2 regions of the Mycolicibacterium sp. SMGY-1XX genome follow, and region 1 is predicted to be linked to the other one. Evidence: riboswitches for the same ligand, from Rfam matches in the RefSeq annotation. Region 1 holds a riboswitch; the other holds the start of a gene.
The links. Region 1 has a riboswitch for cobalamin ahead of NL241_RS09555 (ABC transporter substrate-binding protein). Riboswitches for the same ligand answer to the same signal wherever they lie in the genome.
Positions count from the first base shown of each region.

Region 2: it holds a riboswitch for cobalamin, as region 1 does, so the genes downstream of both, NL241_RS34380 (ABC transporter substrate-binding protein) here and NL241_RS09555 (ABC transporter substrate-binding protein) in region 1, are expected to answer to the same signal.

Region 1 covers NZ_CP101139.1:1,942,104-1,950,601, forward strand. The annotation lists gene cobN (cobaltochelatase subunit CobN) at 1-1,057, shown strand, start outside; gene cobF (precorrin-6A synthase (deacetylating)) at 1,058-1,804, shown strand; gene NL241_RS09545 (cobyric acid synthase) at 1,804-3,267, shown strand; gene NL241_RS09550 (cobalt-precorrin-6A reductase) at 3,264-4,001, shown strand; cobalamin riboswitch at 3,997-4,183, shown strand; gene NL241_RS09555 (ABC transporter substrate-binding protein) at 4,238-5,245, shown strand; gene NL241_RS09560 (FecCD family ABC transporter permease) at 5,269-6,264, shown strand; gene NL241_RS09565 (ABC transporter ATP-binding protein) at 6,261-7,025, shown strand; gene NL241_RS09570 (cobalamin biosynthesis protein) at 7,032-8,015, opposite strand; gene NL241_RS09575 (bifunctional adenosylcobinamide kinase/adenosylcobinamide-phosphate guanylyltransferase) at 8,039-8,498, shown strand, end outside.
Region 2 covers NZ_CP101139.1:7,195,800-7,204,297, reverse strand. The annotation lists gene NL241_RS34400 (DUF1707 SHOCT-like domain-containing protein) at 1-459, opposite strand, end outside; gene NL241_RS34395 (DUF5318 domain-containing protein) at 611-1,033, shown strand; gene NL241_RS34390 (transglycosylase domain-containing protein) at 1,026-3,497, shown strand; partial or broken gene NL241_RS34385 (glycosyltransferase family 87 protein) at 3,512-5,092, shown strand; cobalamin riboswitch at 5,066-5,201, shown strand; gene NL241_RS34380 (ABC transporter substrate-binding protein) at 5,236-6,207, shown strand; gene NL241_RS34375 ((2Fe-2S)-binding protein) at 6,204-6,830, shown strand; gene NL241_RS34370 (FecCD family ABC transporter permease) at 6,851-7,843, shown strand; gene NL241_RS34365 (ABC transporter ATP-binding protein) at 7,840-8,498, shown strand, end outside.

The DNA.
Region 1 (8,498 bases):
GGTCGGTCTGTCGGTGTGGGGCACCAGCGCCATGCGCACCTCCGGCGACGACGTGGCCGAAGTGCTTGCACTGCTGGGGGTTCGGCCGGAATGGGACGAGGCATCCCGCCGGGTCAGCCGGCTCGAGATCATCGCCCTCGAGGAACTGGGCAGACCCCGGATCGACGTGACGGTGCGGATCTCCGGCTTTTTCCGCGACGCCTTCCCACATGTGGTGGCGATGCTGGACGACGCCGTGCGCATGGTCGCCACCCTCGACGAACCCGACGAGCAGAACTTCGTGGCCGCCCACGCCCGCGCCGACTTGGCCGAGCATGGTGATGAGCGTCGCGCCACCACAAGGGTTTTCGGATCCAAGCCGGGCTCGTACGGTGCCGGGATCCTGCAGGTGATCGAGGCGGGCACCTGGCGTGACGACAAGGACCTGGCCGAGGTGTACACCGCGTGGGGCGGCTTCGCCTACGGCCGTGGTCTCGACGGGGTGGCCGCCGCCGATGACATGCGCACCAACTACTCGCGCATCAAGGTGGCTGCCAAGAACATCGACACCCGCGAGCACGATATCGCCGACAGCGACGACTACTTCCAGTACCACGGCGGCATGGTGGCCACCATCCGCGCGCTCACCGGCTCGGATCCCAAGGCCTACGTGGGGGATTCGACGACACCCGATGCGGTGCGAACCCGAAGCCTGGCCGAGGAGACCGCCCGGGTGTTCCGGTCCCGGGTGGTGAACCCACGCTGGATCTCCGCCATGCGCAAACACGGGTACAAGGGTGCGTTCGAACTCGCCGCCACCGTCGACTACCTGTTCGGGTTCGATGCCACCGCCGGGGTGGTGCACGACTGGATGTACGAGAAACTCGCTCAGGAGTACGTGCTCGACCCGACGAACCGGGAATTCCTGGACAAATCGAATCCGTGGGCGCTGCACGGCATCGTCGAGCGGCTGCGGGAAGCGGCCGACCGTGGCCTGTGGGCGGAACCGTCACCGGAAACACTGGCCGCGTTGCAGCAGGCATATCTCGAGGTCGAGGGTGATCTGGAGGACCGGTAGGTGACAGAAGTCCGGATTCTCGGGGTCGGGATGGGCCCCCAGCACGTCACCGCGGAGGTGGCCGCGGCGCTGCGCGACGTGGATTACGTACTGGCAGCGGAGAAGAACGATGACGACGGGCTGCTGGCGCTGCGGCGTGAAATCCTGGCTGCCCACACGGATTCGGTGCCGATCGTGGTGGTCCGCGACCCGGAACGAGACCGCTCGGCCGGGCTGAGCACCTCCGGTTACGAAGGTGCCGTAGCGGATTGGCATTCGGCCCGGGCGGCGGAATACGCCGCCGTACTGCGGGAGCGCGGCGGGACGGCGGCGTTCCTGGTGTGGGGGGACCCCTCGCTGTACGACTCGACCATCCGGATCGTCGAAAAGGTCCGTGAGCTCGGCGTCCCGGTGGAACTGGACGTGCTGCCGGGGATCAGCGCCCCGCAGCTGCTCGCAGCCCGGCATCGGATCGTGCTACACGAGGTGGGCCGTCCGGTGCACATCACCACCGGCAGGCGGTTGCAGGAGGCGGTGGCGGCGGGCCAGGACAACATCGTCGCCATGCTCAATCCACCACCGGAGCGGCTCGACCTGTCCGGCCTACACGACTGGACGCTGTGGTGGGGCGCCAATCTCGGCGCGCCCGGCGAACGTCTGGTTCACGGCCGGCTCGGTGAGGTGTATCCCGCCATGGCCGAGGCGCGTGAGGCGGCCAAGGCCGACGCCGGCTGGGTGATGGACCTGTTCCTGGTGAGGAAGAACTGATGCCGGGCATCCTCGTGGCCGGCACCACCAGCGATGCGGGCAAGAGCGTGGTCACCACCGGCCTGTGCCGGGCGCTGGCCCGCCGGGGTGTCAAGGTGGCCCCGTACAAGGCGCAGAACATGTCGAACAACTCGATGGTGTGCGCTACGGGCACTGAGATCGGCCGGGCGCAATGGGTTCAGGCCCTGGCCGCCGAGGCCGAACCCGAGGCGGCCATGAATCCCGTGCTGCTCAAACCGGGCAGTGATCACCGCAGCCATGTGGTGCTGATGGGGCAGCCCTGGGGCGAAGTGTCCTCGGCGGACTGGCTGGACGGCCGGCGCGCCCTGGCCACGACAGCGCACGCGGCTTTCGACGACCTGGCCGGCCGGTTCGACGTGGTGGTGGCCGAAGGTGCCGGGAGCCCCGCTGAGATCAACCTGCGCGCAGGCGATTACGTCAACATGGGACTGGCCCGGCACGCCGGCCTCCCCACGGTGGTGGTCGGTGACATCGACCGCGGCGGGGTGTTCGCGGCGTTCCTCGGTTCGGTGGCGCTGCTCTCACCCGAGGATCAGGAACTGGTGGCCGGGTTCGTCGTCAACAAGTTCCGCGGTGACCTCGACCTGCTGGCCCCGGGTCTGCGTGACCTGGAACGGGTGACCGGACGGCGCGTTTACGGCACCCTGCCTTGGCATCCCGAACTGTGGCTGGACTCCGAGGACGCCCTGGACCTCGAGGGCCGACGTTCCTCCGGGGATGCAGCCCGCCGGGTGGCCGTCATCCGGCTGCCCAGGATCAGCAACTTCACCGACGTCGACGCCCTGGGTCTGGAACCCGGTTTGGATGTCGTGTTCGTCTCCGACCCGCGGGCGCTCGGCGACGCGGACCTGGTGGTGCTCCCGGGAACTCGCGCCACCATCGCCGACCTGGCCTGGTTGCGGTCACGAGGACTGGATCGTGCCATCGTGGCGCATGTGGCTGCAGGCAAGCCCCTGATCGGGATCTGCGGTGGCTTCCAGATGCTCGGCGGGGTGATCCGTGACCCGGACGGTATCGAGGGGCAGCCCGCGGAGGTTTCCGGGCTGGGCCTGCTGGATGTGGAGACGACGTTCGCGGCGGCGAAAGTGCTGCGCCTGCCGCAGGGTACCGGGCTGGGGGTGCCGGCCTCGGGGTACGAGATACACCACGGCCGCATCACCCGCGGCGCCGGGGTCGACGAATTCCTCGGTGGGGCCCGCGCCGGGCAGGTTTTCGGGACCATGTGGCACGGCTCGCTCGAAGGCGACGCGTTGCGTTCGGCGTTCCTGGGCGAGACGCTGGGGGTGGCGCCGTCCGGGGTGAGCTTCCCGGCAGCCCGGCAGCGGCGGCTGGATCTGTTGGGACAGTTGGTCGAACAGCACCTCGACGTCGATGCGCTGCTGGCGCTGGTGACCAATGGTGCACCCGCGGGGTTTCCGTTCCTTCCGCCGGGAGCACCGTGACGAGGGTGTTGCTCCTCGGCGGCACCGCCGAAGCCCGGGCTCTGGCTGCGGAGTTGGTGGCCGACGGGATCGACGTGATGAGTTCGTTGGCCGGTCGGGTGGCCCGGCCGCGGATGCCTGTCGGCCCGGTCCGCGTCGGTGGATTCGGCGGAGTGGACGGATTGCGCAGCGCCCTGGCCGATTACGACGCCGTGGTGGACGCCACCCACCCGTTCGCGATGACCATGTCCCAGAACGCCGTCACCGCCTGCACCACCGGATCCGCCCAGCGCCCGCTGCTGCGGTTGCAGCGACCCGGCTGGTCCGACCGCGCAAAACCGTCCTGGCAGTGGGTGGATTCGCATGACGAGGCGGCGGTGCTCACCGCGCGACTGGGGCAGCGACCCGTGCTCACCATCGGACGACAGCAACTCGCGCGCTTCATTCCTGCCTTGCACGAGCTGGCGGTGCTGGCGCGGGTGGTCGACGATCCCGACGTGGATGTGCCGCCGTCGTGGCGACTGCAGCACGACCGTGGTCCGTACGCGTTGCCGGGTGAACTGGAGCTGCTGCGTGACCATCGGGCGGATGTGTTGGTGACCAAGGACTCCGGCGGTGAGTACACCTGGCCGAAGATGGCGGCCGCCGATGAGCTCGGACTGCCGGTGGTGATCGTCCGCCGCCCCGAGGTGCCCGCCGGCGTCATCACGGTGTCCAGCGTGGAAGAGGCCGCTGCCTGGGTGCGGGCACTGTAACCTGGCAGTTGCCAGTCGCCTCCGTATGGAGCAGGGAACCCGGTGCGACTCCGGGGCTGACGCGCAGCGGTGTGGAGTGACGAAGCGGGCATGTGTAAGCCACTGGGAGCGTAGCTCCTGGGAAGGCAGCCCGCCGAGGACGATCTCCGAGTCCGAAAACCTGCTGGCAGCCGCGACACCCGTCGCGGTGAGGTCATCGGGTCTCGCTGTTGGACCCCCTGATGTGAAGGATCGCCATGCGACCAGAGTTGTTCGTGTTTGCCGTCTTTGCCCTCGTCCTGGCAGGGTGCAGCTATTCTGCGGAGCAACCCTCCGCCGCCCCCGCCCAGGGCTACCCCGTGTCGATCGAGAACTGCGGCCGTGAGGTCACGATCCAGCAGGCACCCGAACGCATCGTCTCGTTGAACCAGGGCAGCACGGAGATGTTGCTGTCGCTCGGCGCCGCCGATCGCATGGTGGGTGCCGCGGGCTGGACCGATCCCATCCTGCCATCGCTGGAGGCCGACAACGCCACGGTAGAGCGGCTCGCCGACCAGGCGCCGTCGTTCGAGACGGTTCTCGCCACGGAGCCCGATCTGGTCACCGCATCGCTGCAGGGCACCCTCGGTCCCGGCGGCGTCACCACTCCGGAGGATCTGGCGAAACTGGGCGTCCCGTCGTACATGTCGGTTGTCGAGTGCACCAAAGAGGCCGGCAATTCCGACGGCCGGCGCACCGAGACACTGGAGATCGACGCCATCTACACCGAGATCCGTGACCTCGGTGCCCTGGTCGGCGAACAGGCCCGCGCCGAGGGACTCGTCGCTGACATGCAGAACCGGGTGGCCGCCGCCTCGAGGAGAGACACGGCCGGCACCACAGTGCTGTACTGGTTCGCCAACTCCGAGTCGCCGTACATGGCCGGGTGCTGCGGCGGGCCTGGTGTCATCAACCGCACCCTCGGGTTGAAGAACGTGTTCGAGGATTCTCCGGAGGATTGGCCGCAGATCAACTGGGAGACGGTGGCGCAGCGTGATCCCGATGTGCTGATCCTCGGCGACCTGACCCGCAAGAGCCAAACCGCTGAGAACGCCGCCGCGAAAATCGCTTTCCTGGAATCGAATCCCGTCACCCGCGAGATGACGGCGGTGAAGAACAAACGCTACATCCCGTTGGCCGGCGCCGAGCTCAACCCGTCGATCCGGATGGCGGACGCCATCGAGAAGGTCGCAGGCGGGTTGGCGCAGTTCGGTCTGGCCCGCTGAGCAGCGCGCTGCGCTCCCCGGCTGTGGTCTGGCCGGCGGGGCTGGTACTGCTGTTGGTGTCGGTCGCGGCCGCCACCACCATCGGGCCGTCGGATCTCGGGCCCCGCGACGCATTCGCCGCCGTCCTCGAACGGTTCGGCGGCCCCGATTCTCAGCTGTCGTTGCTGCAGCAGAGCATAATCTGGGAGCTGCGACTGCCCCGCGCGCTACTGGCCGCGGCGTGCGGAGCGGGGCTCGCGCTGTGTGGCGTGATGCTGCAGTCGCTGTTGCGCAATCCGCTGGCCGATCCGTTCATCCTCGGCGTCGCCTCGGGAGCGTCGACCGGTGCGGTGTCGGTGGTGGTCCTCGGTATCGGCGCCGGGGCGATCGGACTGGCGGCCGGCGCCTTCGTCGGCGCGATCGTCGCTTTCGGCCTGGTTCTGGTGCTCGCGTTCGCCGCCGGGGGCGGGATGGACCGGATGATCCTCGCCGGAGTGGCTGCCACCCAACTGTTCTCGGCGCTGACATCGTTCATCGTGTTCAGGTCGGCGGACGCCGAGCAGACCAGGGGAGTGTTGTTCTGGCTGCTGGGGTCGCTGAGCACCGCGTCCTGGCGCGATGTGGCGGTGTGTGCGGTGCTGGTGATCCTGGGAGTGGTGATCTGCTGGGCCTGCGCCGGCACGCTGGACGCGTTCCTCTTCGGTCAGGACGCCGCCGCTGCGCTGGGGGTGGCGGTCGGACGGATCCGGCTGCTGCTGTTGGTGGTGACCGCGCTGGTGACTGCGGTGATCGTGTCGACCTCGGGTGCCATCGGGTTCGTCGGTCTGGTGCTGCCGCACGCGGCGAGGGCGTTGGTGGGGACCAGGCACCGCGTGTTGGTGCCGACGGCCACCATCCTCGGGGCGATCTTCCTGGTGTGGGTGGACACGGCGGCCCGGGTGGTGATCGCCCCGCAGGAACTTCCCGTCGGAGTGGCCACCGCGATCGTCGGCGTACCTGCCTTCGTGGTGATTCTGTTGCGGCGCAGGAGAAGCGGATGAGCCTGTGCGCCAGCCGGGTCACCTGGTATACCCATGGCCGGGTGATCGTCGACGGGGTGGACATCACCGTCGCCGCCGGCGGCACCGTCGGGTTGCTCGGCCCCAACGGTTCGGGGAAGTCGTCGCTGCTGCGGCTCTTGGCGGGGATTCGCCCCGCCTCCTCGGGGGTGGTTCGCCTCGACGACACCGTCGTGTCGACGATGAGCAGGCGCCAGGTGGCGCGGCGGCTCGCGGTCGTCGACCAGGAGGCCACCACTGATCAGGAGCCCACGGTGCGTGACGTGGTGGAGCTCGGTCGCCTGCCGCATCGGCAGCCGTGGTCGCCTATGTCGGCCCGGGACCGTGAGATCGTGGAATCAGTCTCGGTGACAACAGGAATCGAAATGCTGCTGGACAGGCGCTATTCCACGCTGTCCGGCGGGGAACGACAACGTGTGCAGATCGCGCGGGCCCTGGCGCAGGAGCCGACCGAGCTGTTGTTGGATGAACCGACCAACCACCTCGACATCCGGCACCAACTGGAACTGCTCGAATTGGTGACCTCCACCGACACCACCACGCTGATGGCGCTGCACGACCTCAACCTGGCCGCGGCCTATTGCGAGGAGTTGGTGATCTTCCAGCACGGGCGGGTGCACACCGCGGGTCCACCGGCCAGGGTGCTCACCGCGGACGTGATCGCGCAGGTGTATGGAGTGCAGGCAACGGTGCACCTGGAGGATGGCCGTCCGCATGTGCGGTTCGGCCGGCCGCTGCGCTGAGCCGCACTAGCGTGCAAAAAGCCCTCGGCGAGCGCGCGTGTTGGTACGAAAAAGCCCGGTGTGTTGCGTGCAGACACGCGCGCTCGCGGAGAGTAGGGCGGCGGCCAGGCCGACTCGGCGGGCCAGCCGGGTGGTCCGCGGGATGTCGCTCGGCACCGGGGCGCGGCCGTCACCCATCAGCGCGCGGTGCTCGACGCGGTTGCCGTAGTAGGTGTTGGTGCCGCCGAGCCGGATCCCCAGCGCCCCAGCGAAACTGGCCTCGACCACCCCGGCGTTGGGGCTGGGGTGAGCACGGGCGTCGCGGCGCCACGCGCGCAGCGCTCCGCGCGGATCAGGGGCCAGGATCGTTGTGATCAGACCGGCGCTGCGGGCGCCGGGGAAGCCCAGGACATCGTCGAATCGGGCGGCGGCCCAACCGAATCGCTCGTATCTCGCGTTGTGGTGGCCCACCATCGCATCCAGGGTGTTGGCGGCCCGGTGCCCCACCAGACCCGGCACCCCGGCGACCGCACCCCAGAAAAACGATGTGACCACCGCGTCGCTGGTGTTCTCGGCCACCGATTCGACGACGGCGCGGGCCACTTCGTCGGGTGTCAGCGCGGAGGTGTCGCGGCCCACCAGGTTGCGCAACCGGCGCCGGGCCCCGTCGAGATCATCGGCTTCGAGCAACTGGTGCACGGCCAGCGCCTCCCGTTCGAGTGAACGGCCGCCGAGCACTGCCCAGGTGGTCACCGCGGTCACCAGCACCTGCGCCACGGGATGGCGGGCGCAGCGCTGGGCGGTGACGGCCAGTCCCGTCGCGGCCCCGACCAGCAGAACCTGGTACCCAACGCCACGCGCGCGGCTGTCACCGTACATCCGCTGTTCGAGTGCCGAAGCGGCACGGCCGAATCCGGCCACGGGATGGCCCCGGCGAGGATCGCCGAGGAGACGGTCAGCGGCGTGGCCCAGGACCAGACCGGCGGCCTGCCAGGTCGTTGGGTTCAGCATCGGCCTACACCTACGATGGGCGGGTGCGGATCCTTGTCACCGGTGGTGTGCGCTCCGGCAAGTCGGGTCACGCCGAGGCGCTGCTGGACGGTGTCGCCGGCGTGACGTATGTGGCACCCGGGCGCGCCACCGACGGCACCGACCCGGACTGGGATGCCCGGGTGGCGCTGCACCGGCAGCGCCGTCCGCAGAGCTGGTCGACGGTGGAGAGCAGCGCGCTGGCCGAGGTGCTCGCCGACCGGCCGGGTCCGGTGCTGATCGACTGTCTCGGTACCTGGTTGACGGCGATCATGGACGCCGAGCAGCTGTGGGAGGGCTCTTCCGGCGAGGCGTCCGCGGCCATCGGCGCCCATCTCGACACGGTGTGCGCTGCACTCGGCGCGGTGACCGAGGCGGTGGTGGTGACCAACGAGGTGGGCCTCGGTGTGGTGCCCGCACACCGATCGGGCCGGCTGTTCCGTGATCTGCTCGGCACCGTCAACC
Region 2 (8,498 bases), 2.0 Mb from region 1:
CGAGCGCATCTGCTCGAACAGCCCGGTCAGCCCGCCCAGGGAGAACAACTGCCGCGGCGGGGTCAGCACCTTGGCGGGAATGCCGTCGGATTTGGCGCCCGGATCGGTCTCGAAACTCAACGGCGAGCTGGTGTTGCCGTACAACCCCCAGCCGATCCCGATGCCCAGTACCACCAGCACCGCCGCCACCGCGGCCCGCAGACCCCAGCCGGCGCCTGGAGTCTGCAGGGGAGACGGCTTCTTCAGGTCGGGCAGTTTGACGGGTGCGTTCTCGATCTGCAGATCGGCCACCAGCGCCTGTAGATCACCGAGGGTCGCGGCGGCAGTGGCCGCCGCCACCCGCTGGCGGTGTTCCTCCATCGACAACTGGCCGTCGGCCAGCGCACTGTCCAGAACCGCGCAGGTGTCGTTCCTGTTGCTGTCCTTGGCCCGTGTACCTGCTGTTTGACGCGTCGCCACGCGATGATCGTAAGAGTTCGTCCCCCCGGATGCTTACAACTGCGGTGATGAGCGTCATGGCATGCGGCAGCGCTGGGCGGATGCACGGTTTCGTGCACAGGGCAGGCCCGTCGCGGCTCTGTGCTCAGAAGGCCGACGTACTCTTGTGATCGTGCGATTGCAGCGACAGGTGGTGGACTACGCGCTTCGGCGGCGTTCCCTGCTGGCCGAGGTGTACTCCGGCCGCACGGGCGTCTCCGAGGTCTGCGACGCCAACCCCTACCTGTTGCGCGCCGCGAAGTTCCACGGAAAACCCAGTTCCGTCATGTGCCCGATCTGCCGGAAGGAACAGCTGACGCTGGTGTCCTGGGTGTTCGGTGACCATCTGGGCCCGGTGTCGGGATCGGCTCGTACCGCCGAGGAACTGGTACTACTGGCGACCAAGCACGAAGAGTTCTCGGTACATGTGGTGGAGGTATGCCGAACCTGCAGTTGGAATCATCTGGTCAAGTCCTACGTGCTGGGCGCGCCGAAGTCTCCGAAGGCGCCCCGCACTCGAACTGCGCGCAAGGGCGCGCGGACGGCCAGTGAGTAACCCGGGGCGGCACGACCGGTCGGCTTCTGATGATCAGCGCGGGTCAGCGGCCAACGGTGCGCACGCCAGACGACCCGAGCCCGAAACCAGCCGCCTCCCGGCGCAGCCGGAGCCACACCGCAGAAGTGCCGTGCGGCCCGACCAGCGGCCCACCTCGGTCATCCCGCCGGTGCGCGAAGTACCCGATCCCCGCCTGCGCGACCCGATCGACGTGGTCAAGGCCGCCCTCGACGGGACGCCGCCGCCGAAGCTGCCGCCCGGCGGGCCGCATCCGCCCGGCGGCGGTGGCGGCGGGCCGAAGAAGCCCTCGCAGATCAACTGGAAGTGGGTTCGGCGCGGCCTGGCCGCCGCCGCCGCGGTCCTGATCCTGCTACCGCTCATCACGTTCGGGATGGCGTATTTCATCGTCGAGGTGCCCAAGCCCGGCGACATCCGCACCAACCAGGTCTCGACCATCCTGGCCAGCGACGGCTCGGAGATCGCGCGGATCGTTCCGCCGGAAGGCAACCGGGTCGACGTCAACATCGACCAGATCCCGGTGTCGGTGCGGGATGCGGTGATGGCCGCCGAGGACCGTGACTTCTACTCCAATCCCGGCTTCTCCTTCACCGGCTTCCTGCGCGCCACGAAGAACAACCTGTTCGGCGGCGATCTGCAGGGCGGGTCGACGATCACGCAGCAGTACGTGAAGAACGCGCTGGTCGGCGACGCCCGCTCCGGTGTGGGCGGGGTGATCCGCAAGGCCAAGGAGCTGGTCATCTCGACGAAGATGTCCAGCGAATGGTCCAAAGACCAGGTGATGCAGTCGTACCTGAACATCATCTACTTCGGCCGCGGCGCCTACGGTGTCTCGGCGGCCGCCCAGGCTTACTTCAACAAACCCGTCGAGCAGCTCACCGTGGCCGAGGGTGCGCTGCTGGCGGCGCTGATCCAGCGGCCGTCGGGACTGGACCCTGCCGTCGACCTGGAAGGCGCCACCACCCGCTGGAACTGGGTGCTCGACGGCATGGTCGAAATCGGCGCACTGTCCGCCGAGGACCGCGCCGCACAGGTGTTCCCCCCGACCATCCCGCCGGAGCAGGCCGGTTCGGCCAACCAGACCACGGGCCCCAACGGTTTGATCGAGCGGCAGGTCATCCGCGAGCTGCTGGACCTGTTCGACATCGACGAGCAGCAACTCAACACCGAGGGCCTGCAGATCACCACCACCATCGACCCCAAGGCGCAGGCGGCCGCGGAGGAGGCGGTGACCGAGACCCTCGAGGGTCAGGACCCGGACATGCGGTCGGCCGTGGTGTCGGTCGATCCGAAGACCGGCGCGGTCAAGGCCTACTACGGCGGCTCGGATGCCAACGGTTTCGACTTCGCGCAGGCCGGGCTGCCCACCGGCTCGTCGTTCAAGGTGTTCGCACTCGTCGCGGCCCTGGAGCAGGGCAAGGGGCTGGGCTATCAGGTGGACTCGTCACCACTGACCGTCAACGGCATCGAGATCGGCAATGTCGAAGGCAACAGCTGCGGCACCTGCAACATCGCCGAGGCGTTGAAGCGGTCGCTCAACACCAGCTACTACCGCCTGATGCTCGAGCTGGAGAACGGCCCGTCCGACGTCGCCGACGCCGCGCACCGGGCCGGTATCGCCGAGAGCTTCCCCGGTGTCGAGCACACCTTGAGCGAGGACGGCCAGGGCGGGCCGCCGAACAACGGCGTGGTGCTGGGGCAGTACCAGTCCCGGGTCATCGACATGGCCTCGGCGTACGCGACGCTGGCTGACTCCGGCGTCTACCACCGGCCGCACTTCGTGCAGAAGGTGGTCAACGCGCAGGGCCAGGTCCTATTTGACGCCAGCACCCAGGACACCGAGGGTGAGCAGCGCATCGACAAGGCCGTCGCCGACAACGTCACCGCCGCCATGCAACCCATCGCCGGCTATTCCAACGGCCACAACCTGGCCGGCGGCCGCCCGTCGGCCGCGAAGACGGGCACCAATCAGCTCGGCGACACCGGCGCCAACCGCGACGCCTGGATGGTCGGGTTCACCCCGTCCTTGTCGACCGCCGTCTGGGTGGGCACCGTCGACGGCACCAAGCCGCTGGAGAACCAGTGGGGCTCGCCGGTGTACGGCTCGGGCCTGCCGTCGGACATCTGGAAGGCAACGATGGACGGCGCCCTCGAGGGCACCGACGACGAGGAATTCCCGAAGCCGACCGAGATCGGCGGGTACGCCGGGGTGCCTGCCGCTCCGCCACCGCGGCCGACGCAGACCGCGCCGCCGACACCGCAGCCGGGCACGGTGATCCAGCCCAGTATCGAGATCGCGCCGGGTATCACCATCCCGCTGGGTCCGCCGACGACGGTGCCGGCTCCGGTTCCGGGTGGCGCTCCGCCCGTACCGGCCGCGCCGGGCGCTCCGGTGCCCCCGCCGGTCGACCCCAACGCACCGATCGTGCCCCCGCCGCCCCCGTGACGGAATCGGGGGGAGTGTCACCGCAGCGGTTGGCCACCGATACCCGCAGTGCCGACGATCGGGACCTGCCCAGCCGCAACGATGTGATGGTGTCGGCCATGTCCGACGTGGTCGGGGGACCGGTCGGACGGCATGCACTCATCGGCAGGCAGCGGTTGTTCACCCCGCTGCGGGTCATCTTCGTCATCGCCCTGGTGTTCCTCGCGCTGGGGTGGACCACCAAATCGCCGTGTCTGCAGACCGTGGGCACCGGCACCGCCGATCAACGCGTGGCCAACTGGGAGAACCAGCGGGCCTACTACTCGCTCTGTTATTCCGACACCGTGCCGCTCTACACCGCGGAGTTGTTGAGCCAGGGCAAGTTCCCGTACAAATCGAGCTGGCTGGAGACCGACGAGAACGGTCAGCCCCGCACCCAGTACGACGGCACCCAGGCCATCCGTTACATGGAGTATCCGGTGCTCACCGGCGTCTACCAGTACGTGTCGATGGCGCTGGCCAAGACCTATTCGGCGCTGACGCGGGCCGTCACCTGGCCGGTGCTCTCCGGTGTCGCCGAGGTGGTGATGTTCTTCAACATCGCCGCGTTCGGCCTGGCGCTGGCCTGGTTGGCGACGGTGTGGGCCACCGCGATGCTGGCCGGACGCCGCATCTGGGACGCCGCCCTGGTGGCCGGCTCGCCTCTGCTGATCTTCCAGATCTTCACCAATTTCGACGCGCTGGCAACGGCTTTCGCCATGGGTGGGCTGCTGGCGTGGGCGCGCCGAAGACCGGTGCTGGCCGGTGTGCTGATCGGCCTCGGGGTGGCGGCCAAGCTGTATCCGGCGCTGTTGCTCCTGCCGATCGTGCTGCTGGCGGTGCGGTCGGGCCGTCTCGTCGAGGCCGGTAAGACGGTGGCGGCGGCGCTGGCCGCCTGGCTGGTGGTCAACCTGCCGATCATGGTGCTGTTCCCGCAGGGGTGGGCGGAGTTCTTCCGGCTCAACAGCCGCCGCGGTGAGGACATGGACTCGCTGTACAACGTGTTCGGCAGCTTCACCGGCTGGCGGGGTTTCGACACCGAGCTCGGCTTCTGGGAGCCGCCGGCGATTCTCAACAGTGTGGTTGCGCTGTTGTTCGTGTTGTGTTGTGCCGCAATCGCCTACATCGCGCTCACCGCACCCACGCGGCCCCGGCTGGCGCAGTTGGCGTTTCTGGTGGTGGCGGCGTTCCTGCTGACCAACAAGGTGTGGAGCCCGCAGTTCTCGCTGTGGCTGGTTCCGTTGGCGGTGCTCGCGCTCCCGCACCGCAGGATCCTGCTGGCCTGGATGACCATCGACGCCCTGGTGTGGGTGCCGCGCATGCTGTTCCTGTTCGGCGAGCAGAACAAGGGTCTGCCCGAGCAGGCGCTGACCACCACCGTCCTGCTGCGAGACATCGCCGTCATCGGGCTCTGTGTCCTGGTGATCCGGCAGATCTACCGCCCCGCCGACGACCTGGTGCGCTGGCGTGGCCGTATCGACGATCCGTCGGGCGGGGTCTTCGACCGGGCTCCGGACAACCCACCCTCGTGGTTGCCGGACTTCCTCTCAGCTAAAGTCGGTAGCGCCGGTCAACCGATCGGCTCCGATGGACAAGCAGGAAGCCGGTGTGAATCCGGCGCGGTCCCGCCACGGTGACCGGGTAGCGAACCCGGAAGTCCGATACTGCCTCCACCGGATGAGCCTGCCCTGGGACGAGGACATCCCGGATGGAGTCACGCATGACCGTTCGCACACTCTGTGCCATCCTCACCGTTGTAGCGCTTCTCGCCGGCTGCAGTTCGGCAGCTTCGGACACCAAAGCCGAAGCGGCAGAGGGCTTCCCGCTCACCATCGACAACTGCGATGAGGCCGTCACCGTCGACGCGCCGCCGGCCCGGGCGGTCGGCTATTTCCAGCAGTCCACCGAGATCATGCTGGCGCTCGGATTACAGGACTCTGTGGTGGGCAATGTCTACCCGGACAATCCGCCGCTGCCGCAGTACCAGCAGGCCTACGACGACATCCCGTTGATCTCGGACAAGGACGCTTCCTTCGAACAATTGCTGGCGGCGGGCCCGGATTTCGTCTACGGCGGCTACCGCAGCGCGTTCGCCGAGTCGGAGGGCCGCGCCCGCGCTGCGTTCGCCGATGCCGGGATCACCACGTATCTCAGCCCGGAGGCCTGCGCGACGGGCCCGGTCCGGATGGATGACGTCTACGCCGAGATCGAGCGGGTCGCCACGATCTTCGGTGTGCCGGAACGCGCGGAGAGCCTGACGACCGAGATGAAACGCAGCGTCGACGACGCGCGCGCCGGCATCGAGGGCGTGCCACCGCTGAAGGTGTTCGTCTACGACAGTGGCGAGGACTCGGCATTCACCGCCGGCGGCAAGGGAATCGGAACCCAGCTCATCGAATTGGCCGGGGGAACCAACATTTTCGCCGATCTCGACGAGGTGTTCGGCGACGTCTCGTGGGAACAGGTCATCGAACGCAACCCCGATGTCATCGTCATCTATGACTACTTCGGCGCGCCGGGGGTGGAGAACAAGAAGGAGTTCCTGCGGTCGCGGCCGGAGCTGGCCGACGTACCGGCGATCAAGAACAACAGGTTCGCCGACCTGACCCTGCAGGACACGGTGATGGGGGTTCGGGCGCCGTACGCGGTGGGCAAGCTGGCAGCGCAGTTGCATCCGGACCGCTTCCAATGACGTTGGCGGCTGCGCTCACCCGCGCCGCCCGGTTCGGCGGGTACTTCGAAGTCGGACTGGACGGGGCCGTTCCGGAGTTCGACCTCGACAGGACGCTGACGGCGGTGGCCGCCCGGCTCGGTACCGCCGAGTCACGGGTGGCGGTGTCCTCTCTGCAATACGAGTTCGCCGAACGACTGTGGGCGGTGTCGCTGGGGGCGTGGGCTTTCGGCCGCATCGTGCCGGACCTGACCGGGCTGCGGTACGGCGCCGGCGCAGACGGCAGGCTGGTCCTGGGTTTCGCGGACCTGCGCGGCACCGATTGTCTGGGTGCGACCACGGAACAGGTGGCAGAATTGTTGGCGCACAACGTCATCAGCCAGCTCGAAGTCTTCCACGAGACCGTGCGGACCGCCACCAAGATGGCCGATGGTCTGCTGTGGGGCAACGCCGCCACGGCATTGGTGCTCTCGGCGCGGTCAGCCAGCCGGGGCCGGTCCTGCTATGCCGTCGCGTCGGCGTTGTTGGCGCAGCCGCCCCTGCTCGGCCGGGTCATCGGACCGATCACCACCCCCAAGCGGCGGAGCTGTTGCCTGTTCTACCGCACGGCCGCCGGACGCAAGTGTGGGGACTGTCCGCTGTGAACCCGCGGGCTTCCTACCCCATGGTCATGCTGGGCCTGGCCGCCCTTCTGGTCGCCAGCATGGTGCTGGGTCTGGCGATCGGCTCCATCAACGTCCCGCCGGCCGATGTCGCCAAAGCGATTCTGCAACAACCTGTTCCCACGCATCACGCGACCATCGTGCTGCAGGTGCGGGGGCCGCGGGTGCTGCTGGGCGCGGTGGTGGGCGCCGGCCTGGGTGTGGTCGGGATGACCTTGCAGGCGCTGGTACGCAACCCGCTGGCCGATCCGTTCCTGCTCGGGGTCTCCTCCGGTGCTTCGGTGGGCGCGGTGGCGGTCATCCTGACCGGGGTGACGGTGTTCGGGTTCGCCTCGACGTCCGTCGCCGCCTTCCTGGGTGCTCTTGCGGCACTGGGGTTGGTGTACCTGCTGTCCCGCGCCGGTGGCCAGATCACCACCACCCGCCTGGTCCTCGCCGGTGTCGCGGTCGCCTACGTGCTGTCGGCGGTGACCAGCTTGATGCTGATCATGTCGAGCAGCGGCGACCAGGCCCGCCAGGTGTTGACCTGGCTGCTGGGCGGTTTGGGTGGGGCGAACTGGGATTCCCTGTGGCTGCCGCTGTCGGTGGTGTTGATCGGGCTGGCGGTGCTGCTGGCGCAGTCCCGCATCCTCAACGTCCTGCTGGCCGGTGATGAGGCAGCGATGACAATGGGGGTGGACGCCAACCGGTTTCGCGCGCAGGTGTTCGTGGTGACCTCACTGGTCACCGGTGTGCTGGTGGCCGTCAGCGGGCCCATCGGGTTCGTCGGGCTGATCCTGCCCCACGCGGTGCGACTGCTCGTGGGCAGCGACCACCGGCGGGCGCTGCCGGCCACCGCGCTGGCGGGCGCCTCCTTCCTGGTGATCGCCGATATGGCGGCCCGGACGTTGGCGTCACCGCAGGAGATCCCGGTGGGTGTGCTCACCGCGTTGTGCGGTGGGCCGTTCTTCCTCTGGCTCATCCGCCGGGATGCCCGCCGGACGGTGGCCGCGTGAGCGCCGCGCGATTGCGGGCCGACGCGGTGTCGGTGCGCCTCGGCGGCCGCATGGTGGTCGAATCGGTGTCGCTGTCGGCTGAACCGGGCCAGGTCATCGGGGTGGTGGGCCCCAACGGGTGCGGAAAATCCACCCTGTTGCGCGCGCTGGTGGGCATCCTGAAACCCGCCGCCGGGCAGGTGTACGTCGACGGGGTGAAGATCGGTCAGCTGTCCAGCAGGGAGCTCGCCCGCCGGGTGGCCACCGTATTACAAGATGCGGCAGGTGATTTCGATCTGCGCGCCCACGATGTGGTGGCGATGGGCCGCGCCCCGTTCAAGCGGATGTTCCAGCGTGACGACGCAACGGACGCCGCGATCGTCGCGCAGGCGCTCGACCTGGTGGGCGCCGCGCATCTGACGTGGCAGCCGTTCGCGCTGATGTCCGGCGGCGAGCGCCAGCGGGTGCTCATCGCGCGGGCCCTGGCGCAGCACCCGCGTCTGCTGGTGCTCGACGAGCCCACCAACCACCTCGATATCCGGCATCAGTTCGACGCCCTGGCGTTGCCGCGCCGGCTGGGGGTGACGGCCGTCGTCGCGCTGCATGATCTGAACCTGGCCGCGCACTATTGCGATGTCATCCACGTGCTCGATCGCGGGCGTTCGGTGTGTGCGGG